DNA from 2 places in the Ferrovibrio sp. GW821-FHT12E11 genome. Region 1 is predicted to be linked to the other one. Evidence: predicted binding sites of a transcription regulator. Region 1 holds the regulator's gene; the other holds the start of a gene.

Evidence for each region. Region 1 encodes HrcA, which represses chaperone genes, less so after heat shock. Its sites were predicted from a motif close to GTTAGCACTCNCCNNNGGNGAGTGCTAAC; they were not measured.
Region 2: the regulator HrcA is predicted to act here: its motif matches at 5,210-5,238, upstream of AC1ROT_RS11865 (co-chaperone GroES).

The regions. Positions count from the first base shown of each region.
Region 1 covers NZ_JBXAQG010000001.1:3,052,132-3,059,316, forward strand. The annotation lists gene AC1ROT_RS15165 (alpha-ketoglutarate-dependent dioxygenase AlkB family protein) at 1-278, shown strand, start outside; gene AC1ROT_RS15170 (sensor histidine kinase) at 238-1,458, opposite strand; gene grpE (nucleotide exchange factor GrpE) at 1,609-2,226, opposite strand; gene hrcA (heat-inducible transcriptional repressor HrcA) at 2,323-3,357, opposite strand; gene AC1ROT_RS15185 (ABC transporter permease) at 3,417-4,304, opposite strand; gene AC1ROT_RS15190 (ABC transporter permease) at 4,301-5,320, opposite strand; gene AC1ROT_RS15195 (ABC transporter ATP-binding protein) at 5,339-6,424, opposite strand; gene AC1ROT_RS15200 (extracellular solute-binding protein) at 6,485-7,185, opposite strand, start outside.
Region 2 covers NZ_JBXAQG010000001.1:2,362,603-2,369,787, reverse strand. The annotation lists gene AC1ROT_RS11890 (sensor histidine kinase) at 1-739, opposite strand, end outside; gene AC1ROT_RS11885 (PstS family phosphate ABC transporter substrate-binding protein) at 746-1,564, opposite strand; gene AC1ROT_RS11880 (peroxiredoxin) at 1,829-2,488, opposite strand; gene AC1ROT_RS11875 (DUF2177 family protein) at 2,597-3,004, opposite strand; gene groL (chaperonin GroEL) at 3,115-4,773, opposite strand; gene AC1ROT_RS11865 (co-chaperone GroES) at 4,812-5,129, opposite strand; partial or broken gene AC1ROT_RS11860 (NADPH-dependent F420 reductase) at 5,351-5,983, opposite strand; gene AC1ROT_RS11855 (3-oxoacyl-ACP reductase family protein) at 5,998-6,759, opposite strand; gene AC1ROT_RS11850 (LysR family transcriptional regulator) at 6,877-7,185, shown strand, end outside.

The DNA of each region.
Region 1 (7,185 bases):
GCCTGCACCAGGATCGCGACGAGGCGGCGATGACGGCGCCCGTGGTGTCGATCTCGCTGGGCGACGATGCGCTGTTCCGCCTCGGCGGTACGGCGCGGAAAGATCCAACGCGATCCTTCAAGCTGGCATCGGGCGATGTGCTGGTGCTGGGCGGCGCCGCGCGGCTGGCCTATCACGGTATCGACCGGGTGATGCCGGGCACCAGCCGCCTGCTGCCCGGCGGCGGCCGCATCAATCTCACCTTGCGGCGGGTGACCCGCCCGTCAGCGCCGCCATGACGCCGCCGGCCTGCGCTTCGCCGGGCGGCGGCGGGAACAGGGCGCGGATGGTGGTGCCTTCACCCGGCACGGAGTGAATCTCGAAGCGCCCGCCATGCATCTCGATCAGGGATTTCACCAGCGGCACGCCGAGGCCGGTGCCTTCGTATTGCCGGGTCAGGTCGTTTTCCACCTGGCCAAAGGGCGCCAGCACGGTGGGGATATGCTCGGGCGCGATGCCGATGCCGGTATCGCTGACCCAGATATGGAAGCCGCCGGTGTCGGCCGGCTTCGCGCCGACCTCGATGCGGCCGCCGCTCGGGGTGAATTTCACCGCATTGGAAATCAGGTTGAGCAGGATCTGCCGCAGCGCCTGGCGGTCGACGAAGCCCTCGAACAGCCGGGCATCGACGGCCATGGAGATGAACACGCCGCGGCCTTCGGCGCGTTCTCGGAAGGTGCGGATGCAGGCTTCCATGATTTCCACCGGATCGGTCATTTCCGGCTGGATGCGCCAACTACCGCTTTCGATCTTTGACATGTCGAGGATGTTGTTGATCAGGCCCAGCAGATGCTGGCCGCTGGACAGGATGTCGTTGACGTATTCGCCATAGCGGGTGTTGCCCAGCGGGCCGAAGATTTCCTTATGGATGATCTCGGCGAAACCGATAATGGCATTCAGCGGCGTGCGCAATTCGTGGCTCATATTGGCCAGGAAACGCGTCTTGCTCAGTGACGCTTCCTCGGCCTGCTGGCGGGCGCGGTCGAGCGCGCGGTTGCGGCGCTCGCTGCGCGCCATGCCGAGCTGCAGCAGCGACAGCGCCGTGCCGACGCCGTAATAGCGGTTGCTGCGGGTGACGATGAAGCCGCGTAAAAGCGCGCTCTGATGCTCGTCGGCGATCAGGCTCTCCAGCTTGTCGACGCTGATGCTGGCATCCACGATCAGCGGATTGCGGTCCATCAGGTCGGCCACCGGCTTCTTGGCATAGAGCGCGCGGCCGTAATCGCGGGAGAGCTGCGTGATCAGATCATAGCGGTTGATGAGGCCGACGGGCCGCGTGCCATCCACTACCGCCAGCGCGCCGAGATCAGGATCGCCCTGGAAGCGGCGGTCGACATCCTCGCAGCGCATGGTGGCCGACACAGGCGGCAAGGGCACGGCAACCGTGCCGATCGTCTCAAGCGCCTCGGATGTGAACATATCCACTGCCGTCCCCCGGTTTCACCGGGCGACTATCGGTCAGGCAGATTGCGTTTTTTTGACAATCGCGGATGTTTGCCGCGATTTGTCGAGTGGTGTGACGACAGACGCAATCGTTAGCAGCGGGTGCGGGAAAAGCCGGCGAAAGAACTACGCCTGCGTGTTGACCGTCTGGCCGGCCTGGGCATCGGGCTGCGGCCCGCCCTTGGAAACGCCGACCATGGCGGCGCGCAGCAGGCGGCCCTGCTGCACGTAACCTGCGGCGATCACCTGCAGCACCGTGCCGCTGGCCACACTCGGATCTTCGATCTCGAACATCGCCTGATGCAGGTTGGGATCGAAGCGCTGGCCCTTGGGATCGATGCGGGCGATGCCGTGGCGCTCGAACACGTTCAGCAGCTCGCGCTCGGTTGCCTCGATGCCGGCCACCAGGTTGCGCACCGGCTCGCTGGCCTCGGCTTCGGCTTTCGGCACGTTTTCCAGGGCGCGGCGCAGGTTGTCGGCCACGCTCAGGATGTCCTTGGCGAATTTGGCCGAGGCGAACTTGATCGCATCTTCCTTCTCGCGGTCCAGGCGCTTGCGCAGGTTTTCCGTATCGGCGGCCTGGCGCAGCAGGCGGTCCTTCAGCTCGGCGGCCTCGGCCTGCACCCTGGCGAGCTGGTCGTCGGGCGCGGCAGCGGAATCGGCAGCGGTGTTCTGCGGCGCGGCACCGGACTGGGGGCCGGTGTGCAGCGTGGGTTCGATACGGTCGTTGTCGTTCTGGCTCATCTTGGCGTCTCGTTAGAGGCCCCTGCATATGCGAAGGCCCGGATATACGGATGATTGGGCCGGTTTAAAAGGGGTGGGCGTATAATCCGCCGTTTTTTAACCGAGAAGTCGCCCGACCACCTGGGCGGTGAAGTCCACCATGGGTACCACGCGGGCATAATTCATCCGGGTCGGCCCGATCACGCCGATGGCGCCGACGATGCGCTGCTGCTGGTTCTGCAGCGGCGCCACGATCAGCGAACAGCCGGCGCGGCGGAACAGGGTGTTTTCGGAGCCGATGAAGATGCGCACGCCCTCGCCGCCCTGGGTGAGTTCGATCAGCCGCAGCATCTCCTCGGTATTCTCCAGCTCTTCCATCAGATTGCGGATGCGCTCGAGATCGGCGATGGCCGCCACGTCGTCCAGCAGGTTGGCGCTGCCGCGCACGATCAGGGTGCCGCGCTCGGGCTCGCCGCCCCAGACCGCGAGGCCGGCTTCCACCACGCGGGCCGAGAGCTGATCCAGTTCGGCGCGGCGCTGCTCCAGTTCGTTCAGGATCTCGCTGCGCCCGGTGCCGATGGTGCGGCCTTTCAGGCGCTGCGACAGGAACTGCCCCGCTTCGGCCAGCGCTTCGGGCGTGAAGCCGCTCGGGATATCCAGCATGCGGTTCTCGACCTGGCCGTTGTCGGAGACCATCACCACCAGCGCCTTGCCCGGACCCAGTGGCACGAATTCCACATGGCGCAGCGGCGTGTCCACCTTGGGTGCCACCACCAGGCCGGCATGGCCCGACAGGCCCGACAGCACGCCGGTGGCCTCGGACAGCACTTCCTGGAAGCCGCGGTTCGAGGCGGCGACGCGGCCCTCGATGGAGCTGCGCTCGTCCTGTGTCAGGTCGCCCATCTGCAGCAGGCCGTCGACGAACAGCCGCAGGCCGCTTTCGGTCGGCAGGCGGCCGGCCGAAGTATGCGGCGCGTAGAGCAGCCCGGCCTCTTCCAGATCGGCCATGGTGTTGCGGATGCTGGCCGGCGACAGCCGGTGTTCGAGCTTTTTCGACAGGAAGCGCGAGCCGACCGGCTCTCCGGTCGTCATATAGGTCTCGACCACAAGCCGCAGGATGTCGCGGCTGCGCTGGCTCATTTCCTGGATCATGGGACCAGACTTAAGAACCTGCCGGGGCGGCGTCAATGCCGGGCGGGCGGTGTTGCCGGTCAGTTCGCCGCGGAAGCCCGGTTTCCGGTCAGACTGCGGTCATCTTCCTGCTGGGCGAGCCGCAGGCGGGCGGCCTTGGCGGCCTCTTCCCGGCGTTTCACCAGCTCGTAGGCGATGGCGCCCAGCAGGGTGACGGCGATGATCAGCACCGCCAGCGCGCTGATCGCCGGGGTGGTGCCCTGGCGCACCCGGCCGGCCAGCACGGTGGTCAGCGTCTTGTCGGCCAGGATCGAGAAGGTGGTGGTGTTGTAGTTCTCGAACGACGACAGGAAGGCGAGCGCCGCCGCCGACAGGATCGCCGGCCGCATGAAGGGCAGCAGGATATGCAGGAACACCTGCGGATGGCTGGCGCCGAGATCCAGCGCTGCTTCCTCCTGCGCGCGGTCGAAGCGCTGCAGCCGCGCCAGGAAGATCAGCATGGTATAGGCCGAGATGAAGCTCGCCTGCGCCACCACGGTCATCAGCGTGCCGTCATAGAGGAAGCGCGTGCCGGTGGCGCCGGTCATCTCGCGCCAGAAGATCACGGTGGAAATGCCGATGATGACGCCCGGCGTCAGCACCGGCGACACCACGATCAGGTAGTAGAACGAGCGCGCGCGGGCATAGACCTGGGTCATCAGGATGGCGCCGGCCAGTCCCACAGGTACGGAAACCAGCACCACCAGAAAACCGATCCACAGCGAGTTGCGCAGCCCGTACATGATGTCGGCGTCGTTCAGCAGGCCACCGAACCATTTCAGCGTGAAGCTCTCGAAGGGATAGATCTGCGGATAGGACGAGCTGTTGAAAGCGGTGACACCCATCACCGCCAGCGGGCCGAACAGATAAAGGAAGAACAGGCTGATGTAGAGCCAAGTAGAGAGCTTGATAATGCCGCGGCTGCTCATCGCGCGATCTCGCCCAGGCCGACCTTGAAGACGCGCAGCACCAGCAGCACGAAGACCACGCAGGCCAGCAGCAGGATGAAGGCGTAAGCCGCGCCCTGCTGCCAGTTGAAGGCCTGGTAGAAGCGGTCGTAGACGATCGGCGTGAACCACAGGGTGCGCGGACCGCCAAGGACCAGCGGGGCGGCCAGCGCGCCGGCATTCAGCATGAAGACCAGCGTGGCGCCCGATGCGATGCCCGGCTTGGCATGGGGCATCACCACCGACCAGTGGATATACCACCAGGGCGCGCCGAGATCGCGGGCGGCCTCGATCTGGTTCTTGTCCAGGCTCTCGATGGCATTGTAGAGCGAGAACATCATCATCAGCAGATAGGCATAGGCGAGGCCCGCATAGAGCCCGACATCCAACCCCAGGAAATCGATCGGCTGGTCGATCAGGCCCAGTTTCAGCAGCGCCATGTTGATGGCGCCCTGGCTGCCCAGCAGCACGCGGAAGGCAAAGGCGCGCAGCACTTCATTCACCCAGTAGGGCGTGATCAGCAGCAGCATGAACAGCCGCACGCGCGCCTTCGGGCTGACCTGCGCCATGTAGAAGGCGAGCGGATAGCAGATGATGAAGTTGAGGATGGTGACCGCGGTGCTGGCGCCGATGGTGAGGAAAAATGCCTTGATATGCGTGGTGTTCCAGTTCGCCGTCGAGGTGGTCGAGCCGTAGAGGAAATAGCGGTAATTCTCCAGCGTGTAGACATCCTTCGGCCCGCCGGTCTGCGCCGGCGGCAGCTTGGGGCGCAGGGAGAGATCGATCATGTAGAGCTGCGGCAGCACGATCATGATGACGGTCCACAGGCCGACGGCGAGCACCAGGTAGCTGGAAATGGCGATGCCGTTGCGGCGCCAGAAGGATACCGGCGCCAGCGCGCCGAGCCGCCGGCGTTCCAGGATCGACAGCAGCACGAAGCCGGCCGTGACCACCAGCGGCAGGGCCAGGATCAGGCTGTGGCCGACACTGCTATGCATGAGGAGAGCCGTGCATGGTCAGGCGGCCCCGAAGCCTTCGCGCGGCAGCACCAGCGCATCCTCCGGCCGGTAGCCGATGGCGGCCTCGGTGCCGATGGCCGGCACCGCATTGGCATCGGCGCGCGCCAAGGTCATCACGACTTTTGCCGTCTCGCCGGCGGCCATTGTCGCATGGGTGAGGTTGCCCTCATAGGCGATATCGGCGATGCGGCCGGGAATCCACTGATGGTCGGCCGGCGGATTGGGCCGCAGCACCTCCGGCCGCACGAACAGCACGGCCTCGGACCCGTTGACCAGACCGCGCGCATTGCGGCCGCGCAACGGACCCAGCGGCGTTTCCACCGTGGCGATGCCGGACTCTTGCGCGACCACCTTGCCGATGAAGGCGTTGTTCTCGCCGACGAAGCTGGCCACGAAGGCGGTGCGCGGCGCCTCGTACACGCTGCGGCCGTCGCCGACCTGCTGGATCACGCCGCGATCCATCACGGCGATGCGGTCCGACATGGTCAGCGCCTCGCCCTGGTCATGGGTGATGTAGATGAAGGTGATGCCAACGCGGCGCTGGATGGCGCGCAGCTCGTTGCGCATATGCTGGCGCAGCTTGAGGTCGAGCGCCGAGAGCGGCTCGTCCAGCAGCAGCACCTTGGGTTCGACCGCCAGCGCCCGGGCAATCGCCACGCGCTGCCGCTGGCCGCCCGACAGTTCATCCACGCGCTTCCTGCCCTGGTCGGGCAGGGCGATCAGGTCGAGCAGCGCGTCGACCTTCTTGGTGCGCTCGCGCTTTGAGAGCCCGCGCACGCGCAGGCCATAGGCGATGTTGTCGGCCACGCTCATCATCGGGAACAGCGCCAGGTTCTGGAAGATCAGCGCGGTCGGGCGTTTGTTGGGCCCGATGCCCTGCATGTCGCGGCCGTCCAGCAGCACCCGGCCCTGGCTTGGATCGACGAAGCCCGAAATGGTGCGCAACAGCGTGGTCTTGCCGCAGCCCGACGGGCCGAGGAAGGAAAAGAATTCGCCCGGCGCGATCTCCAGCGACGCGTCATCGACGGCGGTGAAGTCGCCGAAACGGACGCTGACATGGTCCAGGGTTATGGCTGCGGTCATGCGGGACGGATCACAAATCGGAAAAAAAGCGGCGCCGGCATTGCGGCCGGCGCCATGGACTTAAGCTGCCTTGAACTTCTCGGCATACTGCGTGCGCAGCTCGGCGAACCACGAGGGCTCCGGCGGGCGATGCCACAGCTTGGTGGTGGCGTCGTCGGGGAAGGCTTCCGTGAAGTTCTTCTTCGCCACATCCGACAGCAGGGCATCGGCACCCTTGGCCACCGGGTTGTAGCCCGAGCCGTCCGCCACCTTGGCCGAGACCTCGGCCGAATGCAGGTAGTTGATCCACTCATAGGCCTGGGCGATGTTTTTTGCGCCCGTCGGCATGGCCCAGCCGTCGAGCCAGGCAATCGCACCTTCCTGCGGCGCCATATAGGAGACCGGCTTGCCCTGTTTCTTCAGCGACAGCGCCGGGCCGTCCCAGGTCTGGCCGATGACGACGCCGTTTTCCATGAAGCCCGACTTGGTGTTGTCGGCCGAATCCCAGAACTGCTTGATCCACGGCTTCTTGCTGATGGCGAAGACCAGGATCTGGTCGTAGATCTTCTTCATGCTCGCCTCGTCCTTGAAGGCGTCCATCATGCGGTTGGAGGGGAGCTTGCCGGTGCGGTCCCACCACAGGCCGATGCTGAGCAGCAGCGAATGCGGCCGGCCCTGCACCTTGCCCTTGTATTCGTCGTCCCACAGCGTGCCGTAGGACAGCGTCTTGTAATCCAGCTTGGCCAGGTCGGTGCGCCACGAGATCGCCTCGCTGCCCCAGC
Region 2 (7,185 bases), 690 kb from region 1:
TGCTGCTGATGTCTTCCGCGTAAGCCTTGTAGCGTTCGCTGAGCGGTCCCATCAGCTGCGTTCGCATGATGTCGGAAAAGCCGATGATGGCATTCAGCGGCGTGCGCAGCTCATGACTCATATTGGCCAGGAATTCCGATTTGCTGTGGCTGGCGCTTTCAGCCTTGCGCCGTTCGTCTTCGGCCACGCGCAGGGCGTCCTGGGTCAGATGATACTGTTCCTTCAGGTCTTCCGCGGCCTTGCGCAGCGCGCTGGTCGCCATATGCACGCAGGCATAGGCCGAAACACCCAGCATGCCGCCCAGCAGGGAGAGGATCAGAACGCGTTCGAGCAGGGGGCGCAGGCTTTGCGCCACCACCACACTGCCCACCACCCGCGGCCCGGCGATGATCGGCGCGGAAACATCAAGGATCGGCCAGGGCGGCAGCTCGCCGATGGCAACGACCTCGGCCCCGAGATCGTCGTAGACATACTGGCGGGTGTCGCCATCGGGAGCAGCGAAGAGTTCGACGATCTCACCGACGCGATGATTGCTGTAGCGCCAGGTATCACCCTGGACATAGGCATAGAGCGCGACCTGGCGGGCCGAGAAGCGCGCCGACAGCGCCTGGATGGCGATCTGATCGAAATAGGCAATCGTGCCATAACCGGCGGGCACCGCGATGGCGACCAGCACGCCGACCCAGATGGCGATGCGGCGCAGGATGCGCCGGATGCGGTCTGTTCCGGTTTCAGCCATACGACATCACGGCGATGGTTCGGCGCCATTGGCACGTACGACGGCCTGGCCGGCCGGCGTCGCGATATAGTTGGCCATGATGAGCGTTGCCGGCGTGGCGGTCTGCAACACCAGCAGGCAGACCGACAGCGGCAGGGGATAGGAGCGGTCTGCAATCGACTGCGGCGCCGGCAGAACGCCATCGAGCGCCACCGGCGTCAGGTTCAGCTTTTCGGCGCGGACCTGGAGCAGCGTGGTGATGGCCAGCGAGCCGGCCGTCTTCTGGGCAAATTCGGCATTCTCCTGATCGGTCGCGCCGACCGGAATGCCGCTGCGCCGGAAGGCGGCGGCAAAGGCCGGTTCCAGCGCGGGGATGGCCTTCACCAGATAGGGATTCTCCGAACCGGTGCGCGAGCGCAGGATCACCTTCAGTGGCTGGCCATCGGGCCAGCGTGGATCGGCGGCGCTGTAAATCGCGGGCAGTTCATCGCGGGTCAGACTGAAGGTTCCGCTGCGCGAAGTGGCGAAAATCAGCGCCGTGGTCATGCAGGCGGCGGTGCGGATGCCGGCGGCGTTTTCGTCCGGCGTCGCCTGGCGGGTCGCAATCGCAACCTCGATGGCGCCGGCAGCCAGCGCCTTCAGGCCGCCCGTAGTGCCGAGACTGGGAAGCACCTCGGCCTGGATGGAGGGATACGCGCGCTCGACCTGTTCGCCGACAACGCGCATCAGCGCCAGACCCATGCCGGTGCCGCCGATGCGGATCGTGTCGGTGGCACGCGCCGGGGCTGCCGCCAGAAGGGCGGACATCAGCAGCAGGAAAAGACGAAAGGACGGGGCGCTAAGCATCGGAATGTTTGCTCGCTGTAATCGGCTGCCGTGTTAGTAGCAGTGAAAACCGCGCGTTTCCGCTTACTTTTCAATAACAACCCCCGCGATCATCGCCGGGCGCGGCAAATCGCGGAAATCAAGCGCCCCATACCATCACATCTGGAGGGTTTTTGCCCGGCCTGCCTGTATCGGCGGACAGGTCCGGCACGCTCCGGGGATCGGCGCGCCAAAGGATTGCAGGCGACGCCGCAGCGCACGGCGTCGCCTGGATACGAGCGGGTCTTACTTGGGCTGAGGCACGATGCGCAGGTAAGGCTTCGGCGCCTTCCAGCCGTCGGGGTATTTCGCCTTGGCGTCGTCGTCGCTGACCGAGCCGGCGATGATGACATCCTCACCCGGCTTCCAGTCGGCCGGTGTCGCCACCTTGTGCTTCGCCGTGAGCTGCATGCTGTCGATCATGCGCAGGATCTCGTCGAAGTTGCGGCCCGTGGTCATCGGGTAATGCAGCTGCGCCTTGATGGTCTTGTCGGGCCCGACGATATAGACCGTGCGCACGGTGGCATTGTCGGCCGCCGTGCGGCCCTTCGCGCTGTCGCCGGATTCTTCGGGCAGCATGTTGTAGAGCTTGGCGACTTTCAGGTCGTGATCGGCGATCAGCGGATAGTCCGGCAGGAAGCCGGTGACATCCTTGATGTCGCCGACCCAGCGCTTGTGATCGTCGACCGGATCGATGCTGAGGCCGGCCACCTTCACATTGCGCTTGTCGAATTCGGGCTTCAGCTTGGCCACGGCGCCGAGCTCGGTGGTGCAGACCGGGGTGAAGTCCTTCGGGTGGCTGAACAGGATGCCCCAGCCGTCGCCGATGAAGTCGTGGAATTTCAGCTTGCCGATGGTGCTGTCAGCCTCGAAATCGGGTGCCTTGCTGCCGATGCGCAGACTCATGGGGATTCCCTCCGGGTTTCTGGAAAGGACCTAAGCTAGGGCAGAGACCCGCCGCTGAAAACCGAAGAATTTTTGTCAGTCCGGCGGAGGATTTTATGCGCGCATCGTTTATGCGAATTTTCGCTCCAGCCAGAGCGCGAAACCAACCGCCAGCGCACTCATCACCGCGCCCCAGGCCATATCGACCACGGTGACGCTGAGCGGCCAGCCGCGCGTGGTGGCCTGGTTGGTCAGGTCATAGGCGCCATAGGCGACGAGGCCGAAAAAGGCGCCGTAGAGCATGGCCTGCGGCAGCGGGTCGCCATCCTGCAGCGCCGGCCGCAGCACGAAGACCAGCAGGCCCAGGCCGTAAAGCACATAGAAAGCGATGGCGGCCCACCAGACCGGCGTGTCGTTCAGCAGGCTACCGAGCCGGGGCCGGTAGAACAGCTTCGTCGCCAGACCGAGCCAGAACGCATCCAGCACGGCCATGGCGGCCCACATCCCGGCGGCGGCGATGACCAGCGATTTCGACATGGGCGGACTCCTCAGGCTGCGCTGCCCATGATGTAGACCGAATGGCCAATAGAAAAGGCCCGGTGTTTCCACCGGGCCTTTCCCAACTCTGCGAGCAGAGAGCGTCGGACTTAGAAGTCCATGCCGCCCATGCCGCCCATACCGCCCATGCCGCCGCCGCCCGGCATGCCGCCGCCGGCCGACTTCGGCTCCGGCTTGTCGGCAACCATGGCCTCGGTGGTGATCAGCAGGCCGGCCACCGAAGCAGCACCCTGCAGCGCGACGCGCACGACCTTCGTCGGGTCGATGACGCCGGCCTTCACCAGGTCGGTATACTCTTCGGTCTGGGCGTTGAAGCCCCAGCTGGTGTCCTTGGACTCCAGCAGCTTGCCGGCCACCACGGCGCCGTCAACGCCGGCATTCTCGGCGATCTGACGGACCGGAGCCTGCAGGGCGCGGCGGATGATTTCCACGCCATGCTTCTGGTCGGCATTGTCGACCTTGACCTTGTCGATGGCGCGGACCGAGTACAGCAGCGCAGTGCCGCCGCCCGGAACGATACCTTCTTCAACCGCGGCGCGGGTCGCATGCAGCGCGTCGTCAACGCGATCCTTGCGCTCCTTCACCTCGATCTCGGTGGCGCCGCCGACCTTGATGACGGCCACGCCGCCAGCCAGCTTGGCCAGACGCTCCTGCAGCTTCTCACGGTCGTAGTCCGAGGTGGTTTCCTCGATCTGCGCCTTGATCTGGCCAACGCGGGCGTCGATGTCCTTCTTCTTGCCGGCGCCGCCGACAACGGTGGTGTTTTCCTTGTCGATGGTCACCTTCTTGGCGGTGCCGAGCATGGCGAGCGTGACGCTCTCCAGCTTGATGCCGAGATCTTCCGAGATCAGCTGACCGCCGGTCAGGATCGCGAGGTCTTCCAGCATCGCCTTGCGACGATCGCCGAAGCCCGGCGCCTTGACGGCCGAGACCTTCAGGCCACCGCGCAGCTTGTTCACCACCAGAGTCGCCAGGGCTTCGCCCTCGACGTCTTCGGCAATGATCAGCAGCGGACGGCCGGTCTGCACGACGGCTTCCAGCACCGGCAGCATCGCCTGCAGGCCCGACAGCTTCTTCTCATGCAGGAGGATGAAGGGGTTCTCCATCTCGCAGAGCATCTTCTCGGCATTGGTGATGAAGTACGGCGACAGGTAGCCGCGATCGAACTGCATGCCCTCGACGACGTCCAGTTCGGTCTCCAGGCTCTTCGCCTCTTCAACCGTGATGACGCCCTCGTTGCCGACCTTTTCCATGGCCTTGGCAATCATGTTGCCGATTTCATGGTCGCCGTTGGCCGAGATGGTGCCGACCTGGGCGATTTCCTTGGCGCCCGAGATCTTCTTCGAGCGGGTCTTGAGGTCTTCGACGATCTTCTCGACGGCGAGGTCGATGCCGCGCTTCAGATCCATCGGGTTCATGCCGGCGGCAACGGCCTTGGAGCCTTCGCGCACGATGGCCTGGGCCAGCACGGTGGCGGTGGTGGTGCCGTCGCCGGCCTGGTCATTCGCCTTCGAGGCCACTTCGCGCACCATCTGGGCGCCCATGTTCTCGAACTTGTCAGCCAGCTCGATTTCCTTCGCAACCGTCACACCGTCCTTGGTGATGCGCGGCGCGCCGAACGACTTGTCGAGCACGACGTTGCGGCCCTTCGGGCCCAGCGTCACCTTGACGGCATCGGCGAGGATGTCGACGCCACGCAGCATCTTGCCACGGGCATCGGCGCCAAAACGAACGTCTTTAGCAGCCATGAGACTATCTCCTTAAATCTTTTGAATGGGGGCGCTGATTAAGCGGCCTTGGACTTCTTGGCGGGGGTGCCTTCGATGATGCCCATGATGTCGGATTCCTTCATGATCAGGAGATCCGTGCCATCGAGCTTCACCTCGGTGCCCGACCACTTGCCGAACAGCACGCGGTCGCCGACCTTGACGTCGAGCGGCTGGACCTTGCCAGCCTCATCGCGGGCGCCGGCGCCGACGGCGATGATCTCGCCCTGCATCGGCTTTTCCTTGGCGCTGTCCGGAATGATGATGCCGCCAGCCGAACGCTCTTCCTCGGCCACGCGCTTTACCACCACGCGGTCATGCAGCGGACGAAACTTCATGCGATCCTCCATATGTATCTGTCGCATCGAAAAATTCGGAAACCCAGAAATTCGCCGTTTTCCGGCAAAATCTCAAAGTTGTTAGCACTCCCCTCGGGAGAGCGCCAGACACTTAAGCAGGGCATTGCCCCCCGTCAAGGAGGCATGCCCGATTTTCGCCATAAATTTTCATGACAGCCGGATCCCCGCGCCGGGCGAAGGCCCCGGCGCGGGAGCAGAGGCTACGACGCCTTCAGCAGGTTGAGCGCGGGCAGCGGGCCGCCGGGGAACTGCATCAGCGCGGCGCCCCGGGCCAGAGGACCGAGATCGACGGGCGCGAAGCCGAGCCGCTCGGCCAGCGCCGATACTTCGGTTCGCGCCGCCGCATCGTCACCCGAGAGAAAGACCACGCGGTTGCCGCTGCTCTCCCGCGGGTCGCGCGCCAGCAGCGCCGCCGGCAGGGTGTTAAAGGCCTTCACCAGACGCGCGCCCGGCAGCAGACCGGCCAGCACGGCGCTGGAAGTGCGGCCATCCAGGTCGGCGAGCTGGAAGCCAGGCTGCACCACCGGATTGTTGCTGTCGATCACGATGCGGCCATTCCAGTCCGGCAGGCCGGCCAGCGCGGCCGGCAGCTGTGCCCAGTTCACCGAGATGAAGACGATCGCGGCGGAAGCCGCCTGCTGCACGGTGCCGGCGCGAACCGTGGGGCCGAGCGCGGCTACTGTGTCGCGCAAGGAGTCCGGGCCGCGGCTGTTGCTGAGGATGGCGTCGATCTTCGCCGCCGCCAGTCGTGTGGCGAAAGCCTGTCCGATGGCGCCGGCGCCGATGATGCCGATGGTGCTGTTGCTGATGCTCTTGGTCATGACACGATCTCCGTTCCGTTCAGGATTTACGCGGCGAAACCGCCATCGATGCGCAGATTGGCGCCGGTGATGTAGCTGGCGTCCGGGCCGGCGAGATAGGCCACGAAGCCGGCAATCTCATCGGGTGCCGCGTAGCGCTGCAGCGCCGTGAGGCCGCGCACGGTCTCGGCAAACGGGCCCGAGGCGGGATTCATGTCGGTATCGGTGGGGCCCGGCAGCACATTGTTCACCGTGATGCCGCGCGGACCGAGATCGCGTGCCATCGCCTGGGTCATGCCGGCCACCGCGCCCTTGGTCAGCGCATAGACCGAGATGCCGGCATAGGGGACATATTCGCTGTGGATGCTGCCGATGTTGATGATGCGGCCGCCCTGCTGCATGTGGCGCGAGGCTTCCTGCGCGGCGACGAAGGCACCCTTGATATTGACCGCGACCAAGCGGTCGAAATCGGCGAGCGGGATTTCGCCAGTGACGCCCTGCGCCGCCGTGCCGGCATTGTTGACCAGGATGTCGAGCCGGCCGAAGACGGCGGCGGTTTCATCGACCGCCGCCTTCACCGCAGCGGCATCGCCGGCATCGGCCCGGATGGCGCGGGCCTTGCCGCCGACCGCGGCGATCATCTGCACGACCTCTTCGGCCTTCTGCGGCGAGGCGCTGTAGGTGACGGCGACCGCCGCACCTTCGGCGGCGAGACGCCTGGCGATGGCGGCGCCGATGCTGCGCGAGCCGCCGGTGACCAGGGCGACCTTGCCGGTCAGGGTTTGGGGGGAGGAAGGCTGGGTGGACATGATGCATGCTCCGTAGGTGGATGGTGGTGACGGAGCAGAGGGTAGGCGCACAACTCCCTTTGAATTAGCCGGTAATTATGTACATTACTTTCAAGTATTACTTGAAAGTGTGTTGCCATGGAAACCTTGGCCAATCTGGAATCCTTTGTGCGTAGTGCGGAACTCGGCAGTTTTTCTGCCGCCGCGCGTCGCCTGGGCCTGACGCCGGCCGCTGTCAGCCGCAATGTCGGCACCCTGGAAGCCAATCTGGGTGTGCGGCTGTTCCAGCGCAGCACGCGCCGGCTGACCCTGACCGAGTCCGGCGAGCGCTTTCTGCAATCGGTGCGCGGCGGGCTGGACAGCATCCAGGCGGCGATTGCCGGAGTCAGCGCCGAAACGGCGCAGCCGGCCGGCCTGCTGAAGGTGAGTCTGGCGCCAGGCTTCGGC